DNA from 2 places in the Kitasatospora sp. NPDC097643 genome. Region 1 is predicted to be linked to the other one. Evidence: riboswitches for the same ligand, from Rfam matches in the RefSeq annotation. Region 1 holds a riboswitch; the other holds the start of a gene.

Region 1 (7,383 bases):
GATGGACGCGTTCTCCTTGAAGAGCATGCCGATGGCGCCGGCCGCGAGCAGGAAGCGGACGATGCCGTCCTCGTCGGCGCCCGGGATGAAGTTCAGGTAGTAGTGCAGGACGGCCGGGATGATGCCCGCCGCGCCGTTGGTGGGCGCGGTGACCACCCGGCGGCCGGAGGCGTTCTCCTCGTTGACCGCCATCGCGTAGAGGGTCACCCACTCCATCGCGTTGGCCGGGCCGATGCCCTCGGCTCGCAGCGCCCGCGCGCCGGACGCGGCCCGCCGGCGGACCTTGAGGCCGCCCGGCAGGATGCCCTCGCGGGACATGCCGGCCCGCACGCACTCCTGCATCACGGCCCAGATCTCCAGCAGCCCGGCCCGGATCTCCTCCTCGGAGCGCCAGGCCTTCTCGTTCTCCAGCATCAGGCCGGAGATCGACAGCCCGGTCTCGCGGGTGAGCCGCAGCAGCTCCTCGCCGGTGCGGAAGGGGTACTTGAGCGCGGTGTCGTCGGGCTTGACCCGGTCCGCGCCGATCGCGTCCTCGTCGACGACGAAGCCGCCGCCGACCGAGTAGTACGTCTTCTCCAGCAGGGTCGAGCCGTCGGCCGCGTACGCCCAGAGGGTCATGCCGTTGGCGTGGTACGGCAGCGAGCGGCGGCGGTGCAGGACCAGGTGGCTGTCCGGGTCGAAGTCGATCTCGCGCTCGCCCAGCAGCCGCAGCCGCTTCTCGGCGGTGATCCGCTCGACGTCCCGGTCCGCCTGGTCGACGTCGACGGTGCGGGGGGAGTTGTTCTCCAGGCCCAGCAGCACGGCCTTCGGGGTGCCGTGGCCGTGGCCGGTGGCGCCCAGTGAGCCGTACAGCTCGGCGCGGACGCTCGTCACGTCGGCCAGCAGGTTCTCGGACCGCAGGCGGCGGGCGAACATCCGGGCCGCACGCATCGGGCCGACGGTGTGGGAGCTCGACGGGCCGATGCCGATGGAGAAGAGGTCGAAGACGCTGATGGCCACGGGGGACGTCCTTGTCTGGTCTCGTGGAGGAACGGGCGGGCGGGGGGCCGACACGGGTCGGGGCACCGCGCGCACTACCAAGTGTGCGCGGTGCCCCGGATTCCCAGGTGCCGCGGCGGGGTGAGGCCGGTCACTCCGCCCGGACGACCACCGAAGTGATCAGGCGATCACCGAAGTGATCACGCGACCACCGCGGTGATCAGAGGTTGGGGTAGAGCGGGTACTTCTCGGCCAGCGCGGTGACGCGGGCCTTCAGCGCGGTCGCGGTGGCCTCGTCGAAGGCCGGCTTGAGCGCCTCGGCGATGATGTCGGCGACCTCGCGGAAGTCCTCGGCCTGGAAGCCGCGGGTGGCGAGCGCCGGGGTGCCGATCCGCAGGCCCGAGGTGACCATCGGCGGGCGCGGGTCGTTCGGGATGGCGTTGCGGTTGACCGTGATGCCGACCTCGTGCAGCCGGTCCTCGGCCTGCTGGCCGTCGAGCTGGCTGTTGCGCAGGTCGACCAGGACCAGGTGCACGTCGGTGCCGCCGGACAGCACCGAGGCGCCGGCCTCGGCGACGTCGGCCTGGAGCAGGCGGTCGGCGAGGATCTTGGCGCCGTCCAGGGTGCGCTGCTGGCGCTCCTTGAACTCCTCCGAGGCGGCGACCTTGAAGGCGACCGCCTTGCCGGCGATCACGTGCTCCAGCGGACCGCCCTGCTGGCCGGGGAAGACCGCGGAGTTGATCTTCTTGGCCCACTCGGCCTTGGACAGGATGACACCGCCGCGCGGGCCGCCCAGGGTCTTGTGGGTGGTGGTGGTGACCACGTCCGCGTACGGCACCGGGTTGGGGTGCAGACCGGCGGCGACCAGACCGGCGAAGTGCGCCATGTCGACCATCAGCAGCGCGCCGACCTCGTCGGCGATGCGGCGGAACTCGGCGAAGTCCAGCTGGCGCGGGTAGGCGGACCAGCCGGCGATGATCAGCTTCGGCTGGTGCTCCTTGGCGAGGCGCTCGACCTCGGCCATGTCGACCTGGCCGGTCTTCTCGTCCACGTGGTACGCGGCCACGTTGTAGAGCTTGCCGGAGAAGTTGATCTTCATGCCGTGGGTCAGGTGACCACCGTGGGCCAGGCTCAGGCCCAGGATGGTGTCGCCCGGCTGGATCAGCGCGAACATCGCGGCGGCGTTGGCCTGCGCGCCGGAGTGCGGCTGGACGTTGGCGTGCTCGGCGCCGAACAGGGCCTTGATGCGGTCGATCGCGATCTGCTCGACGACGTCGACGTGCTCGCAGCCACCGTAGTAGCGGCGACCGGGGTAGCCCTCGGCGTACTTGTTGGTGAGCACCGAGCCCTGGGCCTCCATGACCGCCACCGGGGCGAAGTTCTCGGAGGCGATCATCTCCAGGGTGGTCTGCTGGCGGTGCAGCTCGGCGTCGACCGCGGCGGCGATCTCCGGGTCGAGGGAGTGCAGGGACTGGTTCAGAACCGTCATGGTGTGGTCTTCCCGGGAGGAGAGAGGAAAGAGGACCCGGCCGGGGGCGGCCACCGCGCTGCGGCCGCCCCGGCGCAGGGGATCAGCCCTGGGGGTTGGTGAGGGCGTCGTACTCGTCGGCGCTGAGCAGCTCGTCCGTGGACTCGACCCGGACCTTGAACAGCCAGCCGCCCTCGAAGGGGGCGCTGTTGACCAGGCTGTTGTCGTCCAGGACGTCCTGGTTGACCTCGACGACCTCGCCGGTGACCGGGGAGTACAGGTCGCTGACCGACTTGGTCGACTCCAGCTCGCCACAGGTCTCGCCGGCGGTCACCGCGTCGCCGACCTCGGGCAGCTGCACGTAGACGATGTCACCGAGGGCGTCGGCGGCGTGCTTGGTGATGCCGACCGTCGAGACACCGGCCTCGGCGGCGGTCAGCCACTCGTGCTCCTTGGTGTACTGCAGGTGCTGGGGGTTGCTCATGGCGTCATTCTCCAGGATGGGAAGCGGGTACGACGAAGCGGCCCGGGGCGGACACACCTCGGGAACGGGTGACGGGGGTCAGCGGGCGCGCTTGTAGAACGGCAGCGCCACGACCTGGACCGGCTCGTGCTTGCCGCGCACGTCCACCGCGACGGTGGTGCCCGGGGCGGCGTGCGCCGCGTCCACGTAGGCGATCGCGATCGGCTTGCCCAGGGTCGGGGACGGCGCACCCGAGGTGATCCGGCCGATCGGGGCACCGTCGGTGGAGACCACGGTGTACTCGGCGCGCGGGACGCGCTTGCCCTCGGACACCAGGCCGACCAGCACGCGCGGCGGGTTGGCCTCGGCCTCGGCAGCGGCCTTCTCCAGGGCCTTGCGGCCGACGAAGGCGCCGTCGTTGGTGGTCTTGTCGAAGCGGACGACCCGGCCCAGCCCGGCGTCGAACGGGGTCAGGTCGGTGGAGAGCTCGTGCCCGTACAGCGGCATGCCGGCCTCCAGGCGCAGCGTGTCGCGGCAGGACAGGCCGCACGGCACCAGGCCGTGGCCCTCGCCGGCCCCGGTCAGCGCCTGCCAGATCGCCTCGGCGTCGCCCGGGTTGCAGAAGATCTCGAAGCCGTCCTCGCCGGTGTAGCCGGTCCGGGCGAGCAGCACGTCGCGGCCGGCCACCTGGGCCGGGAGGATCGCGTAGTACTTGAGGCCGGGCAGGTCCGCCTCGGTGGTCTTGGCCAGGATCGCGGTGGACTCCGGGCCCTGGACGGCGATCAGCGCGTAGGTGTCGCGGTCGTCGGTGACGACGGCGTCGAAGCCCTTGGCGCGGGCGATCAGCTCGTCCAGCACCAGCTGGGCGTTGGAGGCGTTGGCGACGACCAGGAAGGCGTCCTCGCGCAGGCGGTAGACGATCAGGTCGTCCAGGATGCCGCCGTCCTCGGCGCAGATCATGGTGTAGCGGGCGCGCAGCACGCCCAGCGCGGAGACGAAGCCGACCAGCGCGTGGTCCAGCATCTCGCCGGCCTGCGGGCCGGTGACGGTGATCTCGCCCATGTGGGAGAGGTCGAACAGACCGGCCTGGGTGCGGACGGCGAGGTGCTCCTCGCGCTCGCTGCCGTAACGCAGCGGCATGTCCCAGCCGGCGAAGTCGGTCATGGTCGCGCCGAGGGCGCGGTGCAGCGCGTCGAGCGCGGTGAGGCGGAGGGACGACATGGCCTGGAACTCCTCGGTCTGGGCACTCAGGGGTGCACGCGCCGGACCGGGCCCGCTCGGGGGCCGACCCTGCGCGCGGGCATGCGGCGGCGTGGGTCTCCCCATCTGTCGTCGAACCTGAGAGCTTCACCGCACACGCGCCGGCAGCTGTTTCCAGCTAACAGGACAGCATGGCGGCTTGCACCGTGGGTGGGCGCGCGACAAGCCGTGCGCCGCTTTCCAGATGTGCCTAACCCGTGCGGTAGGGGTGCCTGAGAGATTCCGGGGAGGACTTGCTCCTTCGGCGCCGGCTGTGCCGCCTGAGGGGGCACTCCGGGCTCTCCCGCGCGGGTTCGAGCGGCCGGTATGGAGTTGGCGACTCCGCGGGGAACACCGCCGGAGACGCGCACATCATGGCACGTCCGGCGGCCGCGCGGGAGAGGGGCCCCCGGGGACGGCCCCTCGGGGCCACCCCGGCCCGCTAGGCTGCACGCGTCGACGAGGCGGCAGGACGGTCAGGCAGGTGGAGTTCCCGGTGGAGCAGCAGCAGGGGTGGGGCGGGCCGCAGGCGGCGCCGCCGGGCGGCGCGTGGCCGGCGAACGAGCTGGAGCAGGTGCTGACCGCCGCGCTGGGCGACCCGGGCGCGACCCCGCGGGTGATCGAGGTGCTGGCCCGCAGCCAGGTGTGGATCCCGCTGCCGTCCGGCGGCGACCCGCAGGGGCAGTCGCTGGACCTGCCGACCATCGAGCTGGCCGGCGACCCGTACGTGCCGGTGTTCTCCTCGCAGGAGGTGTTCCTCCAGCAGGCGCCGGGGATGGCCTTCGCCGTCGCGCCGGTCTGGGAGTTCGCCCGCGGACTGCCGCTGGGCGTGGGCATCGCGGTCAACCCGGAGGCGGCGGTGGGCATCCCGGTGCCGCCGCAGGGCGTGGCCGAGCTGCGCCGGGGGCCGCGCGCCGACCGCTGGGACGAGGACCCGGCGGCGCCGACCGGTGGCCGGGTGGCGCTGCGCGAGCCGGTGCCGGGCGAGGACCCGGAGCACTTCCTGGCCGCCTGCCGGGCGGAACTGTCCGCGCTGCCGGGGGTGTTGACCGCACGCCGGGCGCTCGCCAGCATCGAGGGCGAGCCGACCGTGATGTTCCTCGGCATCCAGCTGGACCCGGCCGCCCCGGCCGACCCGGGCGCGGTGAACGAGGCGCTCGGCCGGGCGCTGGGAACCGCGCCGCTGCCCGGCGGCGTCCACCTCGTACTGCTCGACCTCGCCGACGACCCGGTGGTCGAGTGGCTGCTCACCCGGGTACTGCCCTTCTACACCCGGACGTGAGCGGGGTTCACAGGCACGTCGCCGTGGCGGTGGCCGGTGCCGCGCCATAGGGTGCGTGCTGACGGCCGACGGGCCGGCGGGGTTTGAGGAAAGAGGCGCGGCGAGGTGGGCGCATGAGTGCGGGAGCGGTAGCGGGAGGTGCACCGGGGTCCTGGGGCCAGGCGTCCGCAGGGCGCCCCGGGGCGGATCCGGGCGTGCTGGAGCGCGCCCTGCGCGAGGTCGCGCCGGAGCGCTACGACGCGTACGAGCAACTGCTGCACGCGCTGGCCGAGGGTCAGGTCTGGATGCTGCTGTGGCACGGCACGCCGGGCAGCCCGGACGCCCAGTACGGGAACATGGAGATCGGCGGCCACGGCTACGCGCCGGCCGTCACCTCGCCCGAGCAGCTGGCGGCGTCCGGCTGGGCGCGGGCGCACGAGGTGATCTCCGGACGGGAGATCGCCGCCTCGCTGTACCGGACCCGTTGGGGCCTGTGGCTCAACCCGCACGCCCCCGGCGGCGGCGTCGGCGTGCCCTGGGCGGACCTGCGGCGGATCGCCGCCGGGCTGGACCGGCTGCCGGCCGGGCCGCTGAAGCTGAGCGAGCCGCAGCTGAACGCCCCGCAGTTCTTCGCGCTGCTGGAGCGCCAGGCCGGTGAGGTGCGCGCGGTCCGGGCGCTGCGCCGGGCCTGGGTGCAACCGGCCGTGGGCGAACCGTACCTGGCCATCGGCCTCGACCTGTACGAGAGTTCGCCGCCGGCCGTGGAGGCGGTCCGGGCGCTGATGCAGCGGGCGATCGCGGTGGCCCCGGAGGGGCTGGCGGTGTCCACGGTGGCGATGGCGGACGAGTACGACCCGGTGGCGCTGTGGATGCGGGCCAACACCCGCCCGTTCTTCGACCGGGAGGCCGGTCGCGGCGGGCCGCAGACCGGCCCCTACCCGCCGGTGCCGCCACCGGGCTACCCCTCGCAGGCCGGGTACGGCTACGGCACCCATCCGCCCTCCCAGGGCTGGCACGGGCAGCCCCAGCCGCCGCAGCGTCCGTGGCCCGGATACCCGGGGCGCTGAATTCCAAAACGCTCCTCCGGAAGCCGACCTGATTTCGCCTCAGGTCGGCTTCGGCATTTTCCGGACGAATTCCCGGACGACCCTGGCAGGCATGTTGACATGCCTGTTACAGCCATGTGAAGAGGTATATGCCGGAGGCGAGGAGGTGCAGACTCGCAGATCACAGTTGGGCATCTGTCGGTTGTCAGGGCTGGCGCAAGCCAGTTCGGATGGCAGAGAGTTCTGCGCAACGCACCGCGCGTACTAGGAACCCCACGAAGGTGAACGCGCACGCCGACCGCTCGATCCACGCGACGCCCATCCCGCGTGGTGGCAGTACCCGTGCACGTTCGTACTGCCGCGCACACCCGCTCCTAGCACCTCCGCACGTCCGCAGCCGTACCGCCGAACCGGTGACCGGCACCCGTGGGCCGGCCACCGTCGGCGAGGGGACCAACTGACCATGACCGCACCCATCACAACCGCCGGGAACGAGCCGGAGGCACCCGCCCCCGCGAGCCCGGCCAAGAAGATCGAGGGCCGCTCCCTCGGCCAGATCGCCTGGACCCGTTTCAAGCGGGACAAGGCCGCCGTCGCCGGCGGCATCGTGGTGATCCTGCTGATCCTGCTCGCCGTGCTGGCGAAGCCGATCGAGTCGGCGTTCGGGCTCGACCCCGACGGCCTCAACCAGGACCTGCTGGACGCCGACCTCGGCGGCCTGCCGTTCGGGGACTGGGGCGGCATGAGCTGGGACCACCCGCTCGGCGTCGACCCCCTCCAGGGCCGCGACCTGCTCTCCCGCGTCATCGAGGGCTCCTGGGTCTCCCTGCTGGTCGCCTTCGGCGCGACCGTGCTGTCCAACACCATCGGCACCGTCCTCGGCGTGATGGCGGGCTACTACGGCGGCTGGGTGGACACCCTGATCAGC
Region 2 (7,383 bases), on a different contig from region 1:
GGTGCCAGGTGGGGCCGCATACCGGGTCGGGCCTCGGCGGTCGTGATGCCCTCGCGACCGCCCGAAGTCCGGGCCCCGCGCCCTGTCCCTGAGCGCGGGGCCGGACGCCTCGTCAGGCGTCGGTCTTGACCAGCTCGGGGCTGCTGGTGGTGCGGGCCGCGGCGTCGGCGACGGTGGCGGCCGGCTTGATGGTGCGGATCAGGAACGGCACGACGCCGGCGACGATGCAGACGGCGGCCGCGACCCAGAACGCGTGCTTGAAGGCGTCCAGGGTGGGCAGCACCAGCGGGATCTTCGGCGGCAGCTTCATGGTGTCGCCGGTGAGGATGGCCGCCATGACGGCGGTGCCGATGGCGCCACCGACGGTGCGGAGCACGGCGTTCATGCCGTTGGCGATGCCGCTCTGCTCGACCGGGACGGCGCCGTTGATGTAGGCCGGCATCGCGGAGAACGCCAGGCCGATGCCGAGGCCGAAGATCGCCGAAGCGGTGTAGATGTCACCCTCGGCGCTGTGGCGCAGGGCCAGGTAGGCCATCGCGACGGCACCCAGGACGCCACCGAGCACCAGCGGCAGGCGCGGGCCGCGGCGGGCGATCAGCATGGCGCCGATCGGGGCGGCCACCATCGAGCCGATGGCGGACGGCAGCAGCATCACACCGGCGTGCAGGACGGTCGCGGTGAAGCCGTAGTGGGCGATCTTCTCGGGGATCTGGGCGAAGTTGCTGATCACCATGAACGAGCCGTACATGCCGAAACCGATCAGCAGGCCGGCCAGGTTGGTGAAGGCCACCGCCGGGCGGGACATCATCTTCATGTCCACGAGCGGGTGCGCGACCTTGACCTCGATGACTCCCCAGATCAGCGCCACGACGGCGGCGACGGCGAACAGGCCGAGGGTCTTGGTCGAGGTCCAGCCCCAGTGGTTGCCCTGGCTGACCGCGATGAGCAGGGCGGAGAGCCAACCGGCCAGGGTGAGGGCGCCGAGCGGGTCGGCGCCGCCCTCCTTGTCGGTCACCGGGTCGGACGGGACCCGGAAGGCGACCAGGGCGACCGCGAGCAGGCCGAAGGCCAGGCCCATCCAGAAGATCGACTGGTAGCTCCAGTGCTCCAGCAGGAGACCGGTGGCCACCAGGCCGAGGCCGGAGCCGACGCCCATCGAGGCGCTGATGGCGGCGACGCCGCCGGTCACCTTCTGCTTGGGCAGCTCGTCGCGGACGATGCTGATCGCCAGCGGCAGCACGCCACCGCCGGCGCCCTGGAGGACGCGGGCGACGACCAGCCAGGTGAAGGAGTGGGTGCTGACCGCCAGCGCCGAGCCGGCGACCAGGCCCGTGAGCGAGATCAGCAGCATCGGCTTGCGGCCCCGGAGGTCGCCGAAGCGGCCCAGGAGGGGAGTCAGCACGGCGGCGGAGAGCAGGTTGGCGGTCATCAGCCAGGTGACGCTGGACCCGGAGACGTTCAGCTCCTTGGCCAGCGAGGGCAGGATCGGGACGACCGCGGTCTGCACCACGCTGAACGACAGCATCGCCAGGATGAGGGCCGGCAGGACTCGGGCGCTGCTCTGCTTCTCGGCCGCGGTGGTGGGCTGTGGTGCCTCACTCACGGTTGCTTCCTCCCGTACATAGTGAATGAACTGAAGTAACCATGCAGGGAGATACTTCACTGTGTCAAATATCGATCGGTGAAGCTTTGGCAAAGTCGAACGATCGGGGCGCCTGCGGCGGGCGTTGGGGCTGGTGGGGGTGGGGGTGGGGCGCGCGGAGGGCCCCGGACCGGGGTGGTCCGGGGCCCTCGGGGGGTGGCTCAGGAGAGGGGGCGCAGGGCGGAGGGGCGGCTGGAGTCCATGGGCGGGGTGCCGTTGGTGTTGGCGGCGTCGGGGGTGGTGGCGGTGTCGTCGTGCACCTCGACGTGCTCGCGGCGGAGCTCGTCCTGGACCACCTCCTCGGCCGTGTAGCGCTCGACCACCAGGCGGACCCGCTCGATCGGGGCGAGGTACTTGCGGACCACCGGGCGCTCCTCGCGCAGGGTGACCTCCTCCACCGCCTCGGCGATGTCCTTCTCGGTGAGCGAGGCGCGCTCGGCGTCGCCCACCGGCATCCGCTCCACCCGGACGCGTTCGCGGACCACCGGGACGCGGCGCTCGACCGCCTCGCTGGTCACGTACTTCCGCAGCCGGGCGGTGCCCAGCACGTGCCACTCGGTGGTGATGTCCAGCCGCTCCTCGCGGCAGGTGATCTCGACCGGGCCGCTGGGGGCCGAGGTGGCCGGGCCGGCGGCGGGCTCCGGGGTGGCGGTGGTCGGGGTGGTGGTCGGAGCCGCGGCCGGGGACGGTTGTGGCTTGGGCTCGGTGAGCGCCGCGGCCGCCGTGGTGGCGGCGACGGGCGCGGGGGTGCTGAGGGTGCGCACGCTGGCCTCCGTGGCGGTGCTGTTCTGGTTGGGGGTGGTCGGGGCGGATTCGGGGGAGTGGAAGGCGAGCGACTTCGCCGCCGCGGCGGTCGTGGCGGCGGCGGCCGCCGGGGCCGCGGCCTGGGTGGTGCCGAAGTCGAGGTCGGGCTGTGCGGGCCGGTCGCCCGGGCCGGCCTCGGATCGCCCGTTCACCACGGGGGTGTCGAGGCCGTAGTAGCGGTAGAGCTGGAGCTCCTGGGCGGGCGACAGGTGCTGGCCGACGCCGAAGTCCGGCGAGTCCTTGACCAGTGACTTGTCGTACGGCACCCGGAGCTCCTCGCCGGAGAACTCGCTCGTGGTGAGCGGGACGAAGGCGTCCCGGCCGAAGATGCCGGTCCGGACGGCGGCCCACTCCGGCTGGCCGGTGGCGTCGTCCAGGTACACCTCGTCGACCGTGCCGATCTTGTCTCCGTTGCGGTCGACCGCCTTGTGGCCGATGAGGTCCCTGGGGTCGATATCGGTTTGCACTCTTTCCTCCAGTGCGCTGCTCTGCGGAACTCCCGCAGGTCGGCGACCGGAGCACCCGTTTCCGTCCGCCACTTCACACCAAAAGGCATGAACCGGGCGGGCGCGAGCGGGGTGCGGCCGGACGGGCTGCGCACTGGGCCGTCCGGGTCGTCCGGATGCCACGCGCGTAGACCCGGAGTGACCCGACGCACCCGTGATCGGAGGGCCTCCCGCTGGTAACCTGGGCCCCGACCGCCGAGCCCGCTCGGGAGAGTCCCCGGGAGCGGAAAGCGCTGGTCGGGGCGCCGAAGGAGCAACTCCTCCCCGGAATCTCTCAGGCATCCGTACCGTGTGGGATAGGTCACTCTGGAAAGCAGGGCAGGACCGCCGGCGAGGGAGCCGACGGCCACCACCCTCACCGACGGTGCAAGCCGGCGGCGCGCCCACGCGCACCGCGCGGGTGAAGCTCTCAGGTCCCGATGACAGAGGGGGAGGCCTGTCGGGTTCGCCCGCCCAGGCCGAAGCGCTGTCCGCAGCGGCGAAGGCCGACCGGCGTGCGTACCCCCGCCGGTCCGTGACCAGGAGGCCTCGACCACCATGAACGCCCAGCCGAACGCGGGACGCCCCACGAGCCCCGCGACCCTCACCGAGCTTGAGCTGGCCAGCCCCTTCGAGAACCGCCACATCGGCCCCGACGCCGCCGCGCAGGAGAAGATGCTGGCGCACGTCGGTTACGGCTCGCTGGACGAGCTCGCCGCCACCGCCGTGCCCGAGGCGATCCGCTCGATCACCGGCCTGGACCTGCCCGCCGGCCGCAGCGAGGCCCAGGTCCTCGCCGAGCTGCGCGAGCTGGCCGGCCGCAACCAGGTGCTCCAGCCGATGATCGGCCTGGGCTACTACGGCACCTTCACCCCGCCGGTGATCCTGCGCAACGTCATGGAGAACCCGGCCTGGTACACCGCCTACACGCCGTACCAGCCGGAGATCTCGCAGGGCCGCCTGGAGGCGCTGCTCAACTTCCAGACCCTGGTCTCCGACCTGACCGGCCTGCCCACCTCCGGCTCCTCGCTGCTCGACGAGGGCACCGCGGCCGCCGAGGCGATGGCGCTCGCCCGCCGCGTCACCAAGGTCAAGGGCGGCGTCTTCCTGGTCGACGCGGAGACCCTGCCGCAGACCGTCGCGGTGATCAACACCCGCGCGGTGCCGACCGGCGTCGAGGTCGTCGTCGCCGACCTGTCCGAGGGCATCCCGGCCGAGATCGCCGAGCGCGGCGTGTTCGGCGTGCTGCTCCAGTACCCGGGCGCCACCGGTGTGGTCCGCGACCTCGCCCCCGTCATCGAGCAGGCGCACGGCCTGGGCGCGATCGTCGCCGTTGCCGCCGACCTGCTGGCGCTGACCCTGCTCAAGTCGCCGGGCTCGCTCGGCGCCGACATCGCCTGCGGCACCTCGCAGCGCTTCGGCGTGCCGATGGGCTTCGGCGGCCCGCACGCCGGCTACCTGTCGGTGCGCGCCGAGTACGCCCGCTCGCTGCCTGGTCGTCTGGTCGGCGTCTCGATCGACTCCGACGGCAACCGCGCGTACCGCCTGGCGCTGCAGACCCGCGAGCAGCACATCCGCCGCGAGAAGGCCACCAGCAACATCTGCACCGCCCAGGTGCTGCTCGCCGTGATGGCCTCGATGTACGCCGTGTACCACGGTCCGGACGGCCTGGCCGACATCGCCCGCCGCACCCACCGCTACGCCGCCGCCCTCGCCGAGGGCCTGCGGGCCGGCGGCGTGGAGCTGCTGCACGGCGAGTTCTTCGACACCGTCACCGCCGTCGTCCCGGGCCGCGCCGCCGAGATCGCCGCCGCCGCCCGCGCCAACGGCATCAACGTGTACCAGGACGGCGAGGACCGGATCTCGGTCTCCGCCGACGAGACCACCACCCGCGAGCACCTGGCCGGTGTCTGGGCCGCGTTCGGCGTCCCCGCGGTCGAGGTCGCCGAGGCCGCCGACACGCTGCCCGCCGCGCTGCTGCGCGAGGACGAGTACCTGACCCACCCGGTCTTCCACAGCCACCGCTCGGAGACCGCCATGCTGCGCTACCTGCGCCGCCTGTCGGACCGGGACTACGCGCTGGACCGCGGCATGATCCCGCTGGGCTCCTGCACCATGAAGCTCAACGCGACCACCGAGATGGAGGCGGTGACCTGGCCGGAGTTCGGCCAGCTGCACCCCTTCGCGCCGATCGAGCAGGCCCAGGGCTTCCTCACCCTGATCCGCCAGCTGGAGCAGCAGCTGGTCGAGGTGACCGGCTACGACGCGGTGTCCATCCAGCCGAACGCGGGTTCCCAGGGCGAGCTGGCCGGTCTGCTGGCCGTCCGCGCCTACCACCAGGCGAACGGCGACACCCAGCGTGACGTCTGCCTGATCCCGTCCTCCGCGCACGGCACCAACGCGGCCTCCGCGGTGATGGCCGGCATGCGCGTGGTCGTGGTGAAGACCCTGGTCGACGGCGACGTGGACGTCGAGGACCTGAAGGCCAAGATCGAGCAGCACCGCGACAGCCTCGCCGTGCTGATGGTCACCTACCCGTCCACCCACGGCGTGTACGAGACCGAGATCACCAACATCTGCGCCCTGGTGCACGAGGCCGGCGGCCAGGTGTACGTGGACGGTGCCAACCTGAACGCCCTGGTCGGCCTGGCCAAGCCGGGCAAGTTCGGCGCGGACGTCTCGCACCTGAACCTGCACAAGACCTTCTGCATCCCGCACGGCGGTGGCGGCCCGGGCGTCGGCCCGGTCGCGGTGCGCGCCCACCTGGCGCCGTACCTGCCGAACCACCCGCTCCAGGCGGAGGCCGGTCCGGCCACCGGTGTCGGCCCGATCTCGGCCGCGCCGTGGGGCTCGGCCGCGATCCTGCCGATCTCCTGGGCGTACGTCCGGCTGATGGGCGGCGAGGGCCTGAAGCACGCGACCCAGGTCGCGGTGCTGAACGCCAACTACATCGCCAAGCGGCTGGCGCCGCACTTCCCGGTGCTCTACACCGGCCCGGGCGGGCTGGTCGCGCACGAGTGCATCATCGACCTGCGCCCGCTGACCAAGGAGACGGGCGTGACGGTGGACGACATCGCCAAGCGCCTGATCGACTACGGCTTCCACGCGCCGACGATGTCCTTCCCGGTGGCCGGCACGCTGATGATCGAGCCGACCGAGTCCGAGGACCTGCACGAGATCGACCGGTTCTGCGACGCGATGATCGAGATCCGGGCCGAGATCGACAAGGTCGGCTCGGGCGAGTGGGCCGCCGAGGACAACCCGCTGCACAACGCCCCGCACACCGCCGCCGAGCTGGCCGGCGACTGGGCGCACGGCTACACCCGGCAGGAGGCCGTCTTCCCGGCGGGCGTGAACCCGGCGGACAAGTACTGGCCGCCGGTGAGCCGGATCGACGGCGCGTACGGCGACCGCAACCTGGTCTGCTCCTGCCCGCCGCTGGACGAGTACGGCGTCTGATCGACGGACGGCGGTGACCCGGTAGTCACAGGGCAGGGCCCCGGCGGAATCGTTTCCGCCGGGGCCCTGCCCGTGGTCGTCGTGGCGGCTGCCCCCGCCGGTGCGGTCCGACCGGGCGGGGTCAGGCCGCGTGCGCGATGGGGCGGCGCGGGGCGATCACCCGGCCGTCGGGCAGCAGCTCTCCGGTGTCCTCGAACATGACGACGCCGTTGCAGAGCAGGCTCCAACCCTGCTCCGGGTGGCAGGCCACCGGCACGGCCGCCTCGCGGTCCTCGGACTCGGCCGACGGGCACTCAGGACGGTGCTGGCACATACGCGTACCCTCGCTTCGCTCTGCGATCCTCCCCGTGATGCGGTGCCGGCGGTCGGGGCCGTCGGAGCCGCCGCGGTGGCCGGATCCTGTCCGCGCGCCGACCAGGTGTGGACCGGCGCTCAAGTGGGTAGGACAGGTGGTCCTTCCACGCTGGTTCCCAGTGTCGGCATCTGCGGACGCGCGCGCAGCGATTTCGTGACATGCGCCACAACTCCCGGGCAGAGATCACCCGTTCAGGTGGGCCGGTGAGGAAAACACGCACCGACGGGTCAGCTGGGGCATGGCCCGAAGAGGCCATGCCCGATGACCCGTCCGGGTGGCCGGGCTCAGGAGGAGCCGAGCAGCAGCGGTCGGGCGAGCGGGGCGCGGGCGAGCAGCGGCAGCAGCTCGGCCGCCGGGTACGCGCGGTGCGCGGTGACCCCGAGCGGGGCCGGGGCGAGCGGGATCAGCAGATCGGCGGCCGGGCCGGCGTCGGGGCTGTGCAGCCACAGTGCCGTCGCGTACTGGCCGGGGAAGGTCAGCAGCCGGGGCTGCTGGCGGACCCGGGAGCCCTGGGCGATCTGCCAGGCCTCGCGCAGCGCCCGGACCGTCGAGTCGAGATAGGGGCCGGCGGTGAAGTGGGAGAAGGTGTGGCCCGCGACGCCCTGGACCACCTCGGCGGCGGCGGCCACCTCGGCGCC

The links. A riboswitch is a leader RNA that binds a small molecule or an ion and turns the genes downstream of it on or off. The one in region 1 is predicted to bind glycine.
Region 2: linked by a shared signal. The riboswitch ahead of gcvP (aminomethyl-transferring glycine dehydrogenase) and the one ahead of gcvT (glycine cleavage system aminomethyltransferase GcvT) in region 1 are both predicted to bind glycine.

What each region holds. Positions count from the first base shown of each region.
Region 1 is NZ_JBEOSA010000068.1:45,252-52,634, reverse strand. Features, by position in the region: gene ABTY15_RS32290 (L-serine ammonia-lyase) at 1-999, opposite strand, end outside; gene glyA (serine hydroxymethyltransferase) at 1,199-2,467, opposite strand; gene gcvH (glycine cleavage system protein GcvH) at 2,550-2,930, opposite strand; gene gcvT (glycine cleavage system aminomethyltransferase GcvT) at 3,009-4,130, opposite strand; glycine riboswitch at 4,360-4,465, opposite strand; gene ABTY15_RS32270 (enhanced serine sensitivity protein SseB C-terminal domain-containing protein) at 4,633-5,430, shown strand; gene ABTY15_RS32265 (enhanced serine sensitivity protein SseB C-terminal domain-containing protein) at 5,625-6,476, shown strand; gene ABTY15_RS32260 (ABC transporter permease) at 6,919-7,383, shown strand, end outside.
Region 2 is NZ_JBEOSA010000037.1:12,064-19,446, forward strand. Features, by position in the region: gene ABTY15_RS23180 (MFS transporter) at 113-1,603, opposite strand; gene ABTY15_RS23185 (PRC and DUF2382 domain-containing protein) at 1,804-2,913, opposite strand; glycine riboswitch at 3,149-3,252, shown strand; gene gcvP (aminomethyl-transferring glycine dehydrogenase) at 3,490-6,390, shown strand; gene ABTY15_RS23195 (DUF5999 family protein) at 6,512-6,703, opposite strand; gene ABTY15_RS23200 (hypothetical protein) at 7,030-7,383, opposite strand, start outside.